3 regions of the Vibrio diabolicus genome follow, and region 1 is predicted to be linked to each of the others. Evidence: predicted binding sites of a transcription regulator. Region 1 holds the regulator's gene; each other region holds the start of a gene.
The links. Region 1 encodes PurR, which represses purine synthesis genes. Its sites were predicted from a motif close to TNANGNAAACGTTTNCNTNA; they were not measured.

Region 1 (6,017 bases):
TCAATTCACAATGCGGTCTTTAAAGGCGTATTTAGTTATGAAGACGTGCAGTGCTTGCCAGAGTTTCATTGTCGAAACGTTCCCGATGCTGCGGTGAGTGCAACGCATATTACTATGCTCAAAGCTGGTGTAATGAATGCCGATAAGATAAACGCGGTCAGCCCTACGTACGCAGAGGAACTCAAAACAGAGCTTGGCAGTCATGGAATGGCTTGGGAGTTTCAGCAACGCGCGCAGGACTTAGTTGGTATTTTGAACGGTTGTGATTACAGTGCTTGGAACCCGGAAACGGATACTTACTTGCCAGTTAATTACTGCGCTGACCAACAAAGTATGACGCAAGGCAAGAAAGCGTGTAAACAAGCATTACAACTGCGGCTAAATTTGCCTGAAAAAGATGTAGCCATGTTCGGTATGGTTTGTCGGTTGACCCAGCAAAAAGGTGTGCATTACTTGTTGCCTGCTTTGGCCGATTTTTTGAAGCACGATGTTCAACTAGTTGTCGTTGGGACCGGAGACCCTGTACTAGCCGCTCAGCTAGAAGAGGTTGCTGCACAGTTTTCTAGTAAATTTGTCTTCGTAGAAGCCTATGATAATGAACTTGCGCATATCGTTGAAGCGGGTTCTGATTTCTTTCTGATGCCTTCTGAGTTTGAACCATGTGGTTTAAACCAAATCTATAGTATGGCTTATGGGACATTGCCGATAGTACGTGGTGTCGGTGGTCTAAAAGACAGCGTCAACGATTATGATGTGAACCCTTCTGAAGCGACGGGGTTTGTTTTTTTCGAACCGACACCGCAGGCATTGTTGTTAACGATGCTAAGGGCACTGTTGCTCTATGCTCAAAACGAACCTGAAGTGAATAAAGTACAGTTGCACGCGATGCAACAAGATTTTTGTTGGCAAAAGGCCGCAGAAGCTTATTTGCAACTTTACAATTCGGCGTTAAATTGACTTAAAATTGTAACGAAAGGCACCGAATAAGGTGCCTTTATTATCTTGAGTAAGGGGAGTGTGGTAGGATGGCTTTTTACTCAATAGCACGACCTTTTTGATACTTGAATATGACCCAGCCGCTACTTTTTCATAAAACCTATTTGCACCCTACTAGTCATGAGTGGGTTGTATTTGTGCATGGTGCTGGCGGTAGCTCTTCTATCTGGTTCAAGCAAATCAAAGCTTACAAGCAACACTTTAACTTATTGCTGATCGATTTAAGAGGTCATGGAAAGTCAAATCAGTTACTTAAAGAGCTCATTGCCAGCCGTTATACCTTTACGGAAGTCACCCAAGATATTTTGAAAGTATTGGACCATTTAAAGATCCAATCCGCTCATTTTGTCGGTATGTCGCTTGGTACCATTATTGTTCGAAACCTTGCTGAATTATCAGCAGAGCGCGTGCGTTCAATGGTGCTCGGTGGCGCTGTCACAAGGCTCAATACTCGTTCTCAAATATTGGTTAAATTAGGTAATTTTTGTAAGCACATTCTGCCGTACATGTGGCTCTACAAACTTTTTGCGTACATTGTTATGCCACAGAGAAGCCAGCGAGAGTCTCGCCATCTTTTTATTCGTGAGGCCAAGAAGCTTTGCCAAAAAGAATTTAAACGTTGGTTTATTCTTGCTGCTGATGTAAATCCTTTAATGAAGTATTTTAAAGATCGAGAGTTACCCATTCCCACACTCTATTTAATGGGCGACAGAGATTACATGTTTATTAAGCCTGTTAAAGAAATGGTTGCGGCGCATAAGCTTAGTGTTTTACGAGAGATCCCCAACTGTGGTCATGTTTGTAATGTTGAGCGCCCTGAAGATTTCAATCAACATTCCATCGAATTTATTAAGCAGCAAATGGTTTCTGCTTAGCGCTGAATAAATCGATTGAGTAGGAGTAGGGGAGTTATTAAGGCTCCCCTATTTGATGTCCACATTGCCAACAAGCACCAAACTGCCCCTCGTTTACCTCATGGCACTTCGGGCACTGCCAATCTTGATACTCATTTCCATCGGATTGTTTGCGGTAGGCTTGTACTATTCCTTCTGCTTTTACTTGTTGTTTGGCGTCAAAAAGCCAGACATAAGGATCGGTATCATCACTAAACGGCAGCTCTCCTTTTAAACCGAAAATACCTTCTCCGCGGACTTCACAGTAGACTTGCTCGGTTTTCAATAATTCGCACACGATATGCGCTTCTGCTGGGTTTTTAGCAATGAATATTTTCATTAAACACGTCCACTTACTAATTATGAGTTTTGCTGACTCGGTGTTGGCCTTACTTTATTCATAACCCATTTAGTGATGATTGGAAACAGCCCCAGTAACGCAAAAGAGGCCAATACCGCAGGTGAAATAATGCCTGACAGGCTTTCAATTGTTGCTAACTGAGTACCGGCGTTTAAGTAAACTGCAGTGCCTGGCAACATACCTACTTGGCTAGTAAGGTAAAATCGACCTACAGACATTGGCGTTAAGCCCATCAACAAGTTGATAAGAAAGAAAGGGAATACCGGAATGAGACGCAAGGAAAATAGATAAAATGCACCGTCTTTTTCGACGCCTTGATTAATTGCGATTAACTTATTGCCAAACTTGTTTTGTACCCAGTCACGCAGCAAATATCGGCTGCTTAAAAATGCTAGTGTTGCACCCATAGTACTGGCGAAAGAAACCAGTAATAAGCTCGTCCAAAAACCAAATAGAGCCGCACCAAGTAATGTAACCACAGCTGCCCCAGGAATAGAAAAAGCGGTAATTGCAATGTAGGCAAAAAAGTAAATAGCTGCCGAAAAAACAAAGTTCTGATCGATGTATGTGGTCAGCGCTTCTTGTTGTGCTTTTGCATTTTCCAACGTTAAATACTGACTAAAGTTAACGCCTAAAAAGATAATGATCGCGACCAGGATTAGGCCTAATATCAGTTTCTTATTCATATTTATGATTCCAATTTGGGATATATGTAATAAGACAGAATGAAAGTCGAAAAAATTTCACAAAAAAACCGCAGATTAGACTGCGGTTTTACAAGATAGTTTTTAAGGCCGACTTTTATTGGAGGCCATTCATCAACTCATCTCGGCGAGCTTGAGGTACAACGCTCCAATGAGTACCGTTAATAGCACCTTCTAGTGCCCATAACAGCTCAATGTTGACGGTTGCAGAGTGCGTATCTCTTATCGCTTTATAAGCGTTAAGTGCACCTTCCTCTTCCAGTTTTTCTACTGACTCAATGCCTGCTTTTTTCAGCATGCGTTCAGTTGCCAGTCGTAAGTTAGGCAAATCTTTTAAGCGATTAGGCTTTGTAGTTGCTTGCTGTTCTTTTTCAAGCTTTGCCTTTTTCAACGATTGGTTAGCTACTTCGATTAAGCGTTCGCTAGACTCCCATAAATCGTTGGAAATTGCGTAGTACTTAGTAACGACTGGGAAGCCACGTTTTTTATAAACGTAAGGCTTTAGCCCTTGTTTCTCGAAGTCAGATGAAGTTTGTTGGTCTGCTCTTATATGAAGCTGATTATTTACAACTAGTGCAAACATTGTTTCATCAGCGAATAGTCCGAAGCCACCAAACATTGAGCGCGACTTGATATTACCAAGTGCCTCAAATAGCTTCATAGAGTCTTTGAGTATCGGTTTATCCATGTTTTGTTATCTCGGTGTAATTAATATTACGCCACCAAAAGTCAGGTCCGAGAGAGTAGCAAACATGCGCAAAAGCAATGTCATTACAGGGTAAAGTCATCGCTTGCACACTTGCCATCGGTAACCCCGCTACCTTCCATATAGTACTATGGTTCAGGCCGGAGGCTTTGCGTCCCACCCTTTCGAATGGTTTGCCCTGTGCGTGACAGAATGAGCATACTTCGTATATTGAATTAACATCACGTTTTACCCGTAAAAGTGTGATTTTGGTTCAATAAAAAGTGTCGACAAGCGCATATTTGTGCATATTTGAGAATAAGGCGGGATGATCTCGAGGTTGTGAGCGAGTGTGATTTACCTACATATAAAACAGAGACTTAGAGATTCGAGATTTTTTGTCTAACAAACCTAAGTCAGGGAAAAGTTATTTAGATACAAAAAATAAGCGCCCTTTTAGAGCGCTTATTTGACATCGTTATATTTGGCGAATTTTAGTTCATTTTCTTCACGGTGTTTCGAATTACAAGCTCAGGTTGCATTTCGAAAATTCGCTTTTCGTGTTCTTTATCTTTGATTCGCTCAAGTAGGATCTCGAACGCATTTTTACCCACACGACGTTTAGGTTGGTGGATAGTGGTTAACGGTGGAGAGAAGTATTCCGCAAGCTCGATGTTGTCGTAGCCGATCACTGAAATATCATCAGGAACTTTGATACCGTTTTGTTGTAGGCGGCTCATTAAGCCCAAAGCCATTGTGTCGTTAAAACAGAATACCGCTGTCGGACGTTTGTCCATTGCTGTAATTTTATCTGCGACTAAGACGGCCGTATCACATTCAAAGTTACCTTCAAGGATCCAATCTTCATTTACAGCTAGGTTTGCTTCGCTCATCGCGCGACGGAAACCTGCAATGCGCTCTTGGCAAGCAAGTTTTTCAAAATGACCGCTTAGACAAGCAATATCAGTATGGCCATTGTCGATCAGATGTTTGGTTGCGATGTAGCCACCTTCTTCTGAGTTATCCATGATCTTGTCCGCTTGTGAGCTTTCTGGACCCCAATCCATGACCACTTTAGGAATGTCGGCATGACGGTCAAGCATCTCTTTAAGCTCTTCGGTTAAGTCAGAACACATCACTAGGATGCCATCAACACGTTTTTCAGCCAGCATACGGATGTAATCGCGTTGTTTTTCGTAAATCCCACCCGTATTACACAGAATCAGAGTGTAGCCTTGGCGGTAACAGTAGCTCTCAACCCCGTCAATCACTTCTGAGAAGAATAGGTTGGTTGACTGCGTTACTAACATGCCAATAGTACGAGTTGAGTTGCACTTTAGGCTGCGTGCAACCGCACTTGGCGCGTAATTCAACTCGTCCACGGCTTTCATTACTTTTTCTTGCGTTGCTTCTGCAACGAAACGCGTTTTATTGATAACGTGCGAAACTGTCGTAGTGGAAACGCCGGCTAAGCGAGCAACGTCTTTTATAGTGGCCATAAATGGTGTCCTGTATCGAGCTACTGAAATATGTCGTGTTGGATGTACCTGATGCTCTAATGGTTTTACACCCAGCAATCTAAGGTTGGCGCTAAGTGTTTCGGCAGCGGTTGGTCCAAGCACGACAAAAGGGTACGTAGCAGCATCGGTCGATGAATTTTATCTTTTTTCTATCTGATGAGAAATTGCCATCAACCTGTTAAAAAACACAAAAACCGCTATATTTCAGCGGTTTACATATAAATCATATTTAATCGTTTGCGCTCACATTTTAGCCCTATGTGGACTGACTAGCAATGTTTTCAGCAAGAGATTTGTGTATTTGAAGTCACATTTTGACTGCTAAATAACCAAGCGTCTTTGAGCTAAGTTAAGGCAAACGAATAATATACCCAACTTACTTACATTCAGTTATTTCAGGTATACAGGAAGCCCGATAGGCGGGCTCCTTAAAAAAATAGGCGGCAATTATTCCCCAAGAAGGTAAGCGCTGTCTAGTTTACAAAATGCAACTAATAGTTTCGCGACGTTCGAGTAGAACCCAAATTCGTCGAATTGTTTACATTTGTCTGCAAACTGAGGTAACCAAGACATCAACTGTTGCTGGATAAAGTCGTTTTGTTTAACGAAGGCTTCTTCCATGTGTTTTTCTTGCTCAAGTTCGTTTGAGCGGATAATCATGTTGCCGAGAAAGTCGAGTTCAACGGCTAAGTGGTCCGCAGGCTCTTTTAGATTTTCATCTACTTGAACGCCAAATTCTGCCATCAACTTTTCCATTTCCTCGGCTGGCTTGTCATTCAGCAAACCTGATTCACCGATGTACATAGATGCGTAAGGAAGAGCGCCGTATTTTTCTGTCTTCAAAAACAGTTCACAAAA
Region 2 (6,017 bases), 950 kb from region 1:
AGGCAATGCCTCAAGCAACCCGAGTCAGACGCAGAAAGAACTAACTTCTATCGCCACCTACTCTGTTAGGTGGCGATTTTTTATACCTCAATAAATATGAACCTAGAACGTTACAACCGCATTCACCAAGTCCTAAAAACTCGCCAAACTGATCTGACACTTTGTCTCGAAGAAGTGCATAAGCCAAACAACGTTTCTGCCGTGATCCGCACCGCTGACGCGACAGGTTTACACAAAGTTCATGCCATTTGGCCTGATAAAATGCGTACGCTGAGCCATACCTCAGCTGGCGCGCGTAACTGGGTTGAAGTGGATACTCACGACTCCATTGAAACTGCGATTACCGAACTCAAAGCGCAAGGTATGCAGGTTTTGGTGACCAATCTTTCGGACACCGCCGTCGATTTTCGCGAGATCGACTACACCAAACCAACTGCCATCATTTTAGGCAGTGAAAAAGTTGGCGCTTCAGAGCAAGCCAAACAACTTGCCGATCAAGACATTATTATCCCGATGGTGGGCATGGTGCAGTCACTAAACGTATCGGTTGCTAGTGCCGTAATTTTGTATGAAGCGCAACGTCAACGTGAAGCCGCAGGCATGTACGACCGAGAAGAAAGCGCTCTACCTAAAGAGGCAATCAACCGTATTCTCTTTGAACGTGGCCACCCGGTGCTGGCAAAAGTCGCGAAACGAAAAGGACTCGCTTACCCGCCACTCGATGACGAAGGTCAAATCATCGCCGATGACGCGTGGTGGCAAGAGATGCAAAGCAAGTAACAGACTTTCGTCATCCTGAACAGCGACGCAGGAGCGTGATTCAGGATCTAATTCTCAAATATACAGATGCTGATAGTGTTAACTTCAACGACATACTTGTTGGAAATAGATTCCTGATGTCGCTAGCCTCCTCGGAATGACAGGTTATCAGTCAAATCATGACACTAACTAAAGCATGACTATTTTTTCCTGTACAAAAACACAGCTCCATGGTTAACATACTGCTATGTTAACCATTTTCTTGAGCCCTCTATGTCCGCCCAAATGTTATCTGCCGTCCCATTAACCTCCCTTTCTGGGGTTGGCGCGAAAGTCGCAGAAAAACTCGCCAAAGTTGGCTTACATAGCGTTCAAGATTTGCTGTTTCATCTTCCACTGCGCTACGAAGATCGTACCCGTATTTATCCTATTGCTAAACTGCATGCCGGCCTTTGGGCGGCCGTGCAAGGCAAGGTCATGGCTGTCGACACCATCTTCGGTAAGCGCAAAATGCTAACGGTAAAAATCAGCGACGGTAATGGCACTATCACGCTACGCTTTTTCAACTTTACCGCAGCCATGAAGAACAATTTCACGCAAGGTAAGTTAGTACATGCTTACGGTGAAATTAAGCGCGGTGGCGTGGGCTTGGAAATTGTTCATCCTGACTACAAGTTTTACGTCAGCGATCAAAAGCCCGATGTAGAACAGAACTTAACCCCTGTTTATCCCACTACAGATGGTTTACGCCAAATCACATTGCGCAACCTTACCGAACAAGCTTTAGCCCTGCTTGATAAAACCGCAGTGCAGGAATTACTTCCAGCCGGGCTGTATAACCATCAAATCACGATGTCGCAAGCGCTGCACACCATTCATCGCCCACCACCAACCATTAATTTAGATGAGTTTGATGAAGGCAAACATCCTGCTCAAATCCGCTTGATCATGGAAGAGTTGCTCGCACAAAACTTATCCATGCTGGCGGTGCGTAGCAAAGGCCAGAAGGATTCAGCGCTACCTCTCGGTCCTTGTAATAAACTAAAAACGCAGCTTTTAGCCCAACTGCCTTTCTCTCCTACAAACGCTCAAACCCGAGTAGTACAAGAGATTGAAGCCGATCTAGAAAAACCGCACCCAATGATGCGCCTAGTGCAAGGCGATGTGGGATCGGGGAAAACGTTGGTTGCCGCTTTGGCCGCCGTTCGTGCCATTGAGCACGGCTATCAGGTGGCACTCATGGCACCAACCGAACTATTGGCTGAGCAACACGCGATCAACTTCGCCAACTGGTTTGAAACAATGGGCATTCAAGTCGGTTGGTTAGCGGGCAAACTCAAAGGTAAAGCAAAGGAAGCCGAGCTGGCTCGTATTGCCAGTGGTGAAGCGCAAATGGTAGTGGGTACTCACGCGCTATTCCAAGAGCACGTTGAATTTCATCACCTTGCTTTGGTCATCATTGATGAACAGCACCGCTTTGGTGTCCATCAGCGATTAGAGTTACGTGAAAAAGGCGCTAAACAAGGCGCCTACCCACATCAGTTGATCATGACGGCAACGCCCATTCCTCGCACGTTAGCGATGACCGCATACGCTGACCTAGAAACTTCCGTGATTGACGAACTGCCACCGGGTCGAACGCCGATTCAAACCGTCGCCATTCCTGACACAAAACGTGACGACATCGTCGAGCGTGTCCGAAATGCCTGTTTAAACGAAGGTAAGCAGGCATATTGGGTGTGTACTCTGATTGATGAGTCGGAAGTATTAGAAGCGCAAGCCGCGGCAGATACCGCTGAAGAGCTTCAACGTAAGCTACCGGAAGTAAAAATTGGTCTAGTACACGGCCGAATGAAGCCGGCAGAGAAACAAGCGGTGATGCAAGATTTCAAAGACAATAAACTGCATTTGCTGGTCGCAACGACGGTGATCGAAGTTGGCGTGGATGTGCCAAACTCTAGCTTGATGATCATCGAAAACCCCGAACGTCTTGGTTTGGCACAATTACACCAGCTAAGAGGTCGTGTGGGCCGAGGCTCCGTTGCTAGCCATTGTGTGCTGCTGTACCACTCTCCACTGTCGAAAACCGCGCAAAAACGTCTGGGAGTACTACGTGAAAGTAACGATGGCTTCGTCATCGCACAGAAAGACTTAGAGATTCGTGGCCCGGGCGAACTCTTGGGTACAAAGCAGACTGGTCTTGCTGATTTCAAAATTGCAGACTTAGTTCGAGATCAACGCCTGATTCCCGAAGTTCAGCGTATTGCGCGTCATATTCATGACAATTACCCGACTAACGCAACAGCGATTATCGATCGCTGGTTGGGTGAGCGGGATATTTACTCCAAAGCGTAATGATTGAAAGCGAGCCAAATGGCTCGTTTTTTAATACGCTAAAAACCAAAGCAATCGTTTGCTTTTTAGGTAAATCTCTCTATAATCGCGCACAAATTTTTAAGTGTGTTGCATCACACTCCACCAACCTGAGTTGACTCTGATTAACAGCAATCACAGGTAACGACGTCAACTCCACCCTGCTCTCCCATTCAGCGAGATCTGGGAATATATTGCGACTAGCGAGACAAACAATGACAACTTCAAACCGATCTTCGGAACTGGTTTATCAACTCAATGATCGACCACCTTTGCCTCAAACCATTTTTGCCGCACTTCAGCACTTATTGGCGATGTTCGTCGCGGTTATCACTCCGTCACTGATCATCTGTCAGTCTTTGGGTGTACCAGCAGACCAAACGAATACCATCATCAGCATGTCTTTATTTGCGTCAGGCGTGTCTTCGTTTATTCAAATTCGCACCTTTGGCCCAATTGGCTCTGGTTTACTCTCTGTTCAAGGCACCAGCTTTAACTTTTTAGGCCCTATTATTGGTGCAGGCCTATCGCTTAAAGCAGGTGGTGCAGACATCAGCACCATGATGGCAGCCATTTTTGGTACGATTTTAGTCGCATCATTTGCAGAAATTTTCCTATCTCGCGTATTAGAGCATGCTCGTCGCATTATCACTCCGCTCGTTTCAGGCATTGTCGTCACTCTTATCGGCCTCACACTGATTCAGGTCGGCTTAGTATCAATGGGCGGTGGCTACTCAGCATTAAATGAAGGCACATTCGGCAGCTTAGACAAACTTGCGCTCGCAGGAACGGTACTTGGCTTAATTGTGATATTAAACCGCTCTAAAAACCCATACATCCGTGTGGCTTCGATTGTGATTGCGATGCTAGTAGGCTACATCATGGCGTATTTTATGGGGATGGTAGATACTTCTCAGCTAGGCACAACCGAGCTTGTAGCACTACCGGTACCAATGCAATATGGCTTATCGTTTGACTGGTCACTGTTCATTCCGCTGGTACTGATTTTCTTTATTACCGCACTAGAAGCCATCGGCGATATTACCGCCACATCCGAAGTGTCTGGCGAGCCAGTCAAAGGCCCAGTGTACATGAAACGCATTAAGGGTGGTGTACTAGCAGACGGCTTAAACTCTGCAATCGCAGCCGTGTTTAACAGTTTCCCGAACTCCACCTTTAGCCAGAATAACGGCATCATCATGCTAACAGGGGTCGCGAGCCGTTACGTGGGTTACTTTATTTCTGGCATGTTAGTGATTCTTGGCTTGTTTCCTGGTGTCGCTAGCTTTGTTCAGCTGATTCCTGAGCCAGTACTTGGCGGCGCAACGATTGTCATGTTTGGTACGATTGCTGCCGCTGGTGTGCGTATTATCTCTCGTGTTGAGCTCGATCGCCGCGCAATTCTGATCATGGCCTTATCCTTCTCAATGGGGCTTGGTATCGCACAAAAACCAGAGATCCTGCAATTCATGCCAGAATTTATTAAGAGTATTTTCTCCACTGGCGTTGCTGCAGGTGGTATCACAGCGATCATTTTAAACCTACTTCTGCCAGAGAAACTGGAAGACGAAGATGAACTTCCTCAAGAAGTGAAAGAGTCTTAATAAGATTGTAGAGAAAAGCAAAGCCCAACCTGTTTAGGTTGGGCTTTTTGTTTTAAATGGTACAGTCACCGACTTACTTGGTAGGAAAGCTGATTTGAGCGATTAAACCGCCTTCACTGCGATTACGCATCACCACAGAGCCTGAGTGCTGGCTGATTATACGCTTCACTATCGCCAGCCCAAGCCCTGTACCTTCACTGCCACGAGCTGTATCACCACGCGTAAAGGGTTCAAATAATTTTGCGATTTGAGAATGCTCGATACCCGGTCCGTTGTCTTCTACCGATATCCACACTAGCTGCTTATCTGCCGTCACACCGGTACTGATTTTGACCCAGCCATTGCCGTAACGCAGTGCATTGACAACTAAATTACTGATCGCCCGTTTAATCGCAATGGCGCTTCCTTTGGCTGGTGGCAGGTTAGGATTAAGATCCGTTTCAATTTCAGCCTCATAACCACCTTCCGAACTGGCTACATCACTGGCAATCGTACTGATATCTACAGGTTCAAACGATTCTTTGTTCACCGGTTTGAGGTAGTCCATAAACTGACTAATGATCTCATTACACTCTTCCGTATCGCTAATGATCCCTTCAGCAAGGTAGCTGTCCTCGGGAGACATCATTTCTGTCGCTAAGCGAATGCGCGTCAGCGGTGTTCGCAAGTCATGGCTAATCCCCGCCATTAATAGGGCGCGATCTTCTTCGAGCTCCTGAATGCCTTTGGACATTTGATTAAACGCTCGGGTTACAGAGCGAATCTCCGATGCGCCTTTTTCTGCCAACGGTGGCGGGATTTCACCCCGACCGACGTCTTTCGCGGCTCTCTCTAAAGCCAAAAGTGGGCGGTTTTGTAAACGAATAAACAACCAACCACCAGCAATGATCAGCAGCGCCATAATCAAGCTGTTACGAAACAGCGGTGCAAAATCTTCTTCTTGCAGCTCAGATAAAGGAATACGAATGATGGAGTTCGGCAACTTTTCGATGTGCATCCACAAGATGTAACTTTCATCGCCAAGCAATAAGCGCACTTCGGTGGGCGAGCCTAGCTCTTGGCTCATTTCTTCAGACATCAAATCAATCGACATCGCGTGATGAAATTCAACCGCTTTATCGCTGTCGAGGCTGTGAACCGTCACCCCCAGCCTTTCTAATAATTGACGTCTCAGCGGTGCATCAGATTTTAATGGCCCTTCATCATCAAGCACCAAATTGAGCTCATGGGCTAGAATTTTATTGAACTGCTGCAAACTCGGCATCAACGCGTAGTTAAAAA
Region 3 (6,017 bases), 260 kb from region 1:
CGCACAGGAAGGCGGACGTACGGGGGCAGGTCGCGTGATCGTGGAAGGTTTTATCGACTTCGATTACGAAATCACTTTATTGACCGTCAGAGCCGTTGACGGTGTTCACTTCTGTGCTCCAATTGGCCATCGTCAGGAAGATGGCGACTACCGCGAATCATGGCAACCACAAGCCATGTCAGAAAACGCAGTAAAAGCAGCAGAATACACGGCAGAGAAAGTAGTCAACGCACTCGGTGGCTACGGCATCTTTGGTGTAGAGTTATTTGTTAAAGGCGATAAGGTCATTTTCAATGAGGTCTCTCCTCGCCCACACGATACAGGCATGGTCACTATGATTTCTCAGGAAATGTCAGAGTTTGCTCTCCACGTACGTGCATTTACCGGAATGCCGATTAATAATATCGTACAATATGGTCCATCTGCGTCGGCCGTTATTCTTGGTCAAGGGACTTCTACAAACATTCGCTTTGACAACCTAACCAAAGCCTTAGCTCAACCTCAAACGCAAGTTCGTCTATTCGGCAAGCCAGAAATCGATGGTCGCCGTCGTTTAGGTGTTGTCCTTACGCGACGAAAAACCACCGAAGAGGCCGTTCAAGGTGCTATTGAAAGTGCATCAAAAGTGAATATCACTTATTAAACGAGCTCCAATCGTACAAAAAAACAGCGCAGCTCTAATTGCTGCGCTATTTCGTTTTACAAACCAAAAAAACTATTCACTCTCGATTAGGTACACTTCTTCAGAGAAGCGACTTAAGCCTTTTTTCGCAATTTTAGGATGGCTTTCATCAGCTTCATCTACGTTCAAACAGGTAACTTTGTAACCTGAAAATAACTGCTCAATCTCTTCGACTGGCACACTAAATGGAGGCCCCGCCATCTCTTCTTGAGGATAGTTGAGTGTAACAAGCAAAATACGACCACCTGGATTCAAAAGTTGCTTGAGACGCTCTACATACTCCTCTCGCATATCTTGCGGTAAAGCAACCAACGCAGCGCGATCATAAATGATATCGGCTTGAGATACTGGAGCAGTGAAAAAGTCCCCAGTATAAATAGAAAGCTCATCAAATTGATAAAGCTCGTGCATACCATTAACAGGCGTCACGGTTGGCGTATAAAAATGTTCAGCAAAAAAGGCACGAACAGCGATATGGCTCAGCTCAACACCTTCAACTGAATCATGCTTCATCGCTAACCAAATCAAGTCTTCTGACTTTCCACACAAAGGCACTAACACTTTGTCTTCACGCTTTGGGTTTGTGTGTTGCCAATATGCAGGTAATAGCGGGTTTACATCTTCCAAGTGAAATCCGATTTGATTACTGGCCCATTTATTATGCCAAAACTCTTGGTCTCTCATTTTACTTTCTACTTGTCGGCTGATTTTCATTTTGAGAAGTAAGACTAACGATTTTTTTCAATTTGTCTATGCCGTTCATCTTTGGTTAATACAGCGGTGGTAGGATGTAAACGTTCTTATAGGAACCACGCCTTTATCTGATAAACAGAATAAAGAAAAGAGAAATGGTGATCTAACGCACGATTCCACTTCAAGACAAAACTGAAACCTTGGAATCTTTCGTAATGACCCCATTAATAAGTTAGTACCTGATTTGCCGAACTTAGCGACCTTTATGTTCCCTATTTTCTAAGTACAAGCAAGTTAAGGAGAGTGAATGAGCTTATTTCTTCGTACTACAGCATTGATGCTTTTGGTACTTAGCCGTGCACCGGCATTTGCCGCACTTCCAATTACCCCAGCGCCGAGTGGCGATCAAAATCGTTCAACAAGTCAAAACGAAGTTTGTTCGAAACTCTTTAAACATAGCCTTAGCGGCTTGTATGGTATTCAGTCAATCGACGCAACTCCAACTCAGCCATACACTGACTTCGACATTCTTTACAGCAAAGCTCACCAAGCACAATTTGAGCTTGAAACTATCTGTAAAAGTACCGCACTTCTTAATGATGCTCAGCCATACTTCGCAGGCGTAAAGTCCAAACAACGAGCAGAAGAAAAAATAGCTTTGGAGTTAGATGGAAAAGTCGAACGCATTACTGACCTAGCCCGTGCCACGATTGTTGCTGAAGACGTCGCGAGCTTAGTCTCCATTTATGAAACCTTAGAGCGTGAAACAACAATTGTTAAAGTAAAAAATCGCTTCAAAAAACCTGGTCCTTCAGGCTATAGAGACTTGAACTTACTCGTTCGTTTACCAAAGACAAATCTGGTTGCCGAAGTTCAACTGCACTTAAAAGCCATCGCAGATGTGAAAAGCGGTCCTGAACACGACCTATACGAAAAAATCCAGAAACTAGAACGCCAAGCGATGATGGAGAAACGCGAACTAAGCGAACTAGAACTCGCTTCTATTCGCAACATGCGTGCACAGTCTAAAAACTTGTACCAACAAGCATGGCAACCATACTTAACAACGCACCTAGAAGCAGCGTAATCCATATCATTAAGATATACTCAAAAACAGAAAAACCACCGCATTGCGGTGGTTTTCGTTTATATGCGACACAAGTTTTACGCAAAAAAAAGACCACGCCTTAGCGTGATCCATTTATTCGGCTTACTGTACTTTCTTCAGGTTTTCTACACGAGCTTTTAACTTCTGACCCGGGCGAAAAGTCACTACACGTCGAGCAGTAATTGGAATATCTTCACCGGTTTTCGGGTTACGACCAGGTCGTTCATTCTTGTCACGAAGATCAAAGTTACCAAAACCTGACAGTTTTACCTGTTCGCCACTTTCCAGTGCCTTACGAATCTCTTCAAAGAACACTTCCACCGTTTCCTTGGCGTCCCGCTTACTAAATCCTAATTTATCAAACAGGTTTTCTGCCAGTTCGGCTTTTGTGAGCGCCATAAAACTTTCCTCAAAGCTATGTTAAACAATGCTACGTTAGTGTAGCGCCAGAGCAGTTTTACCCTACCAATTCAACAACATATCGGGGTTACATCAGGAAGTGTATGACAAGCTTATGATTTTCGCCAACTTTTTTCTTGGCGAACAAAAGGAATAGCACTATGTAAATTATTGTTAAACGCCAACATTTTGATATTTTTGTTTTTGTTTTCTCTTTAATAGGAAAAACATCCAGCTGATAAAACTAAAAGTAGTTTAAATATCAACATTAATCACTATTTAATAAAAATATCAGAGATTGGTTATTTAACAGACACTTGACATAGAACTTGTCGTAAATTCAGTGATTTGTATGTAACTCGATACGTAACAATTGAACTAAATGGTATGACCACCTGGCTTTGTAACTGTGCTTAGAAAGCTTGATTAAACCCACGCTTCTCACTGTTCAGCGATGACGCAATATATAAAGGTTGATAATGTGGTTCTTCGTGTATCTCCACATTAGCTCCTTACACTTCATCTAGGCGACCATGATTAATCAAATCATAAATATTCTTTTCCCTGTTTTTGCTCTTGTCGGCGTCGGCTATTTGGTAGGTCGTTACATCAAGCCTGACTTTCGTCCAATCAACCGCATTAACATTGAGGTTTTCACACCTGCGCTGGTGTTTTCTTCGCTCGTTAGCATGCCGTTAGACTCGAATCAGGGACCACTCCTTTTTGCAGCAATTATCGCGGTTTTGGTTCCCGCACTACTCATGATCCCAGTGTGTCGATTGACGTCACTGTCGTTTAAAACCTGGGCACCACCACATATGTTTCGCAATAGCGGAAACCTTGCTATTCCTTTGTTTACCTATACGTTTGGAGAAATTGCGCTATCCTCAGCAGTACTGCTATTTGTCGTGTCAGCATGCTTGCACATTAGTTTAGGTGTAATGCTACTTAGTAATGGCAACCCTTTTAAGCAAATAGTCAAGATGCCAATCTTTTTAGCTGCGTCGTTGGCTCTGTTTCTCAACGTGTCAAATGTGGGTGTATGGGTACCTTTATACGAAGCGACTGCTCTACTTGGCCAAGCGGCAGTACCCGTGATGCTTTTATCCCTGGGGGCGCAAATGTGTCATTTAAGAGTGGACGGTTTAAAGGTTGGTGTATTGTGTACCGTGCAGTCGCTTGCAACTGGGGCGGTTGCATTTGCACTTATTTATTGGTTAATTCCCCTTCCAACGATGCAATTGCAAATGATGGTACTCTTCACAATGCTGCCACCAGCCGTCATGAATTACCTATTTGCGGAAAGGCTGAATATAGAGCCCATGAAAGTGGCGTCAATGGTACTATTTGGCAACTTTTTCAGTATTCTTACGCTGCCTCTTCTGCTTAGCTATACCCTCTCACTCGCCGCCTAGCTGCCAATAAACTTGCGTTAGCGTCTGTTGGCGGAAAAACGATATATGCCAAATCTCGATTAAGCGCTACCTCAAGTTTGGTCCAGATTTTTGAGGTTGTGGGAGGTGACGTAAACGGCCTAGTACGTGAATCACAATAAGACAATGCTCAACATAAAAAACCCTGCCGATTTGACAGGGTTTTTAGTTTCTTAAGAGAGATAGTTCATCTAACGCTTAGTCACGTAGAGACGCACCAAACTTCTCAGAAACGTGAGCAACGATAGCGTCTACCGCACCTGCGATGTCTGCATCTTCAAGCGTGCGCTCAACTGATTGTAGAGTCAAAGCGATTGCTAGGCTCTTCTTACCGTCTTCAACGCCTTTACCTACGTACACGTCGAACAGTTTCGCATCTTTAAGGAACTCGCCACCTTGCTCTAAACAAGCATTAACGATGTCACCAGATGCTACCGCTTCGTCCACAACTACTGCGATGTCACGACGGTTTGATGGGAATTTAGAAAGCTGAACCGCTTCTGGGATCACTTTACTGTTGATTGCAGACCATTCGATTTCGAATACGATAGTACGACCGTTTAGACCGAACTTACGCTCAAGCTCAGGGTGAACGGTACCGATCACGCCTACTTCTTTGCCGTCTACGATGATTGCCGCAGATTGACCTGGGTGAAGTGCTGGGTTAGCTTTTTTGCTTTCAGGTGACAGTGCTGCGAAAGAGTACGCTTTTTCGTTAGCAGACAGTTCTAGAATCGCTTCTAGGTCGCCTTTAAGGTCGAAGAAATCAACGGTGTTAGTTTCGATATCCCAGTGCTCTTCACCACGAGTACCAGCAATAACACCTGCAAGCATAGGCTCTTGGCGCATGCCGTTTTCTGCAGATTCACATGGGATGAAACGTAGGCCGTATTCGAATAGACGAACGCGTGGCTGTTGACGTTTCTGGTTGTGAACAACCGTATTCAGCAGACCTTGGATAAGACCAAGACGCATTGCTGACATATCTGCAGAAATTGGGTTTGGAAGCACTAGAGGCTCAACACCAGGTACCACTAGCTTTTGTTGTTCAGGCTCAACGAAGCTGTATGTAATTGCTTCGTGGTAACCACGGTCAACAAGAAGATCACGAACGCGTTTCAGTGGAAGATCCGCTTCAACGTGGTTGTGCATCTTAAGTGCTGCTGCTGGGTGTTGGTTAGGGATGTTGTCGTAACCGTAGATACGGCCAACTTCTTCAATCAGGTCTTGCTCGATAGCGATATCGAAACGCCATGTTGGCGCTACTGCTAGCCAACCTTCTTCTGAAGCTTCAACAGTCAAACCTAGGCGCTCTAGGATTTCTACTACGTCAGCATCAGCGATGTGGTGACCTAGTAGGTTGTCTAGTTTAGTGCGACGTAGAGCAACTTTGTTTGGCTTAGGTAGGTCTGCTTCAGACTCTACAGCTACAACAGGTGCTACTTCACCACCACAAATTTCAACTAGAAGCTGAGTTGCACGCTCCATTGCGCTCACTTGTAGTGCGTAATCCACACCACGCTCGAAACGCATTGAAGAATCAGTGTGCAGACCGTAGCTACGAGCGCGACCACGGATGTGGTCAGGTGCAAAGAGTGCACACTCTAGTAGAACGTCTTTAGTCTCAGTTGTTACACCAGACTCTTCACCACCAAAGATACCTGCGATTGCAAGTGCTTTGTTGTGGTCAGCAACAACTAAT

Region 2: a site for PurR is predicted at 3,161-3,180, ahead of FR741_RS14630 (uracil-xanthine permease family protein). Genes of this name have one in related genera too.
Region 3: a site for PurR is predicted at 3,059-3,078, ahead of ihfA (integration host factor subunit alpha). Genes of this name have one in related genera too.

Annotation. Positions count from the first base shown of each region.
Region 1 is NZ_CP042451.1:2,139,541-2,145,557, reverse strand. Features, by position in the region: gene glgA (glycogen synthase GlgA) at 1-957, shown strand, start outside; gene FR741_RS10205 (alpha/beta fold hydrolase) at 1,068-1,871, shown strand; gene FR741_RS10200 (hypothetical protein) at 1,909-2,229, opposite strand; gene FR741_RS10195 (TVP38/TMEM64 family protein) at 2,250-2,936, opposite strand; gene FR741_RS10190 (TfoX/Sxy family DNA transformation protein) at 3,052-3,642, opposite strand; cyclic di-GMP riboswitch class I at 3,759-3,848, opposite strand; gene purR (HTH-type transcriptional repressor PurR) at 4,134-5,138, opposite strand; gene torD (molecular chaperone TorD) at 5,607-6,017, opposite strand, start outside.
Region 2 is NZ_CP042451.1:3,093,066-3,099,082, forward strand. Features, by position in the region: gene spoT (bifunctional GTP diphosphokinase/guanosine-3',5'-bis pyrophosphate 3'-pyrophosphohydrolase) at 1-44, shown strand, start outside; gene trmH (tRNA (guanosine(18)-2'-O)-methyltransferase TrmH) at 97-780, shown strand; gene recG (ATP-dependent DNA helicase RecG) at 1,033-3,114, shown strand; gene FR741_RS14630 (uracil-xanthine permease family protein) at 3,348-4,736, shown strand; gene envZ (two-component system sensor histidine kinase EnvZ) at 4,810-6,017, opposite strand, start outside.
Region 3 is NZ_CP042451.1:1,876,684-1,882,700, forward strand. Features, by position in the region: gene purT (formate-dependent phosphoribosylglycinamide formyltransferase) at 1-643, shown strand, start outside; gene FR741_RS09040 (thiopurine S-methyltransferase) at 716-1,366, opposite strand; gene FR741_RS09045 (RelA/SpoT domain-containing protein) at 1,683-2,462, shown strand; gene ihfA (integration host factor subunit alpha) at 2,586-2,882, opposite strand; gene FR741_RS09055 (AEC family transporter) at 3,416-4,297, shown strand; gene pheT (phenylalanine--tRNA ligase subunit beta) at 4,514-6,017, opposite strand, start outside.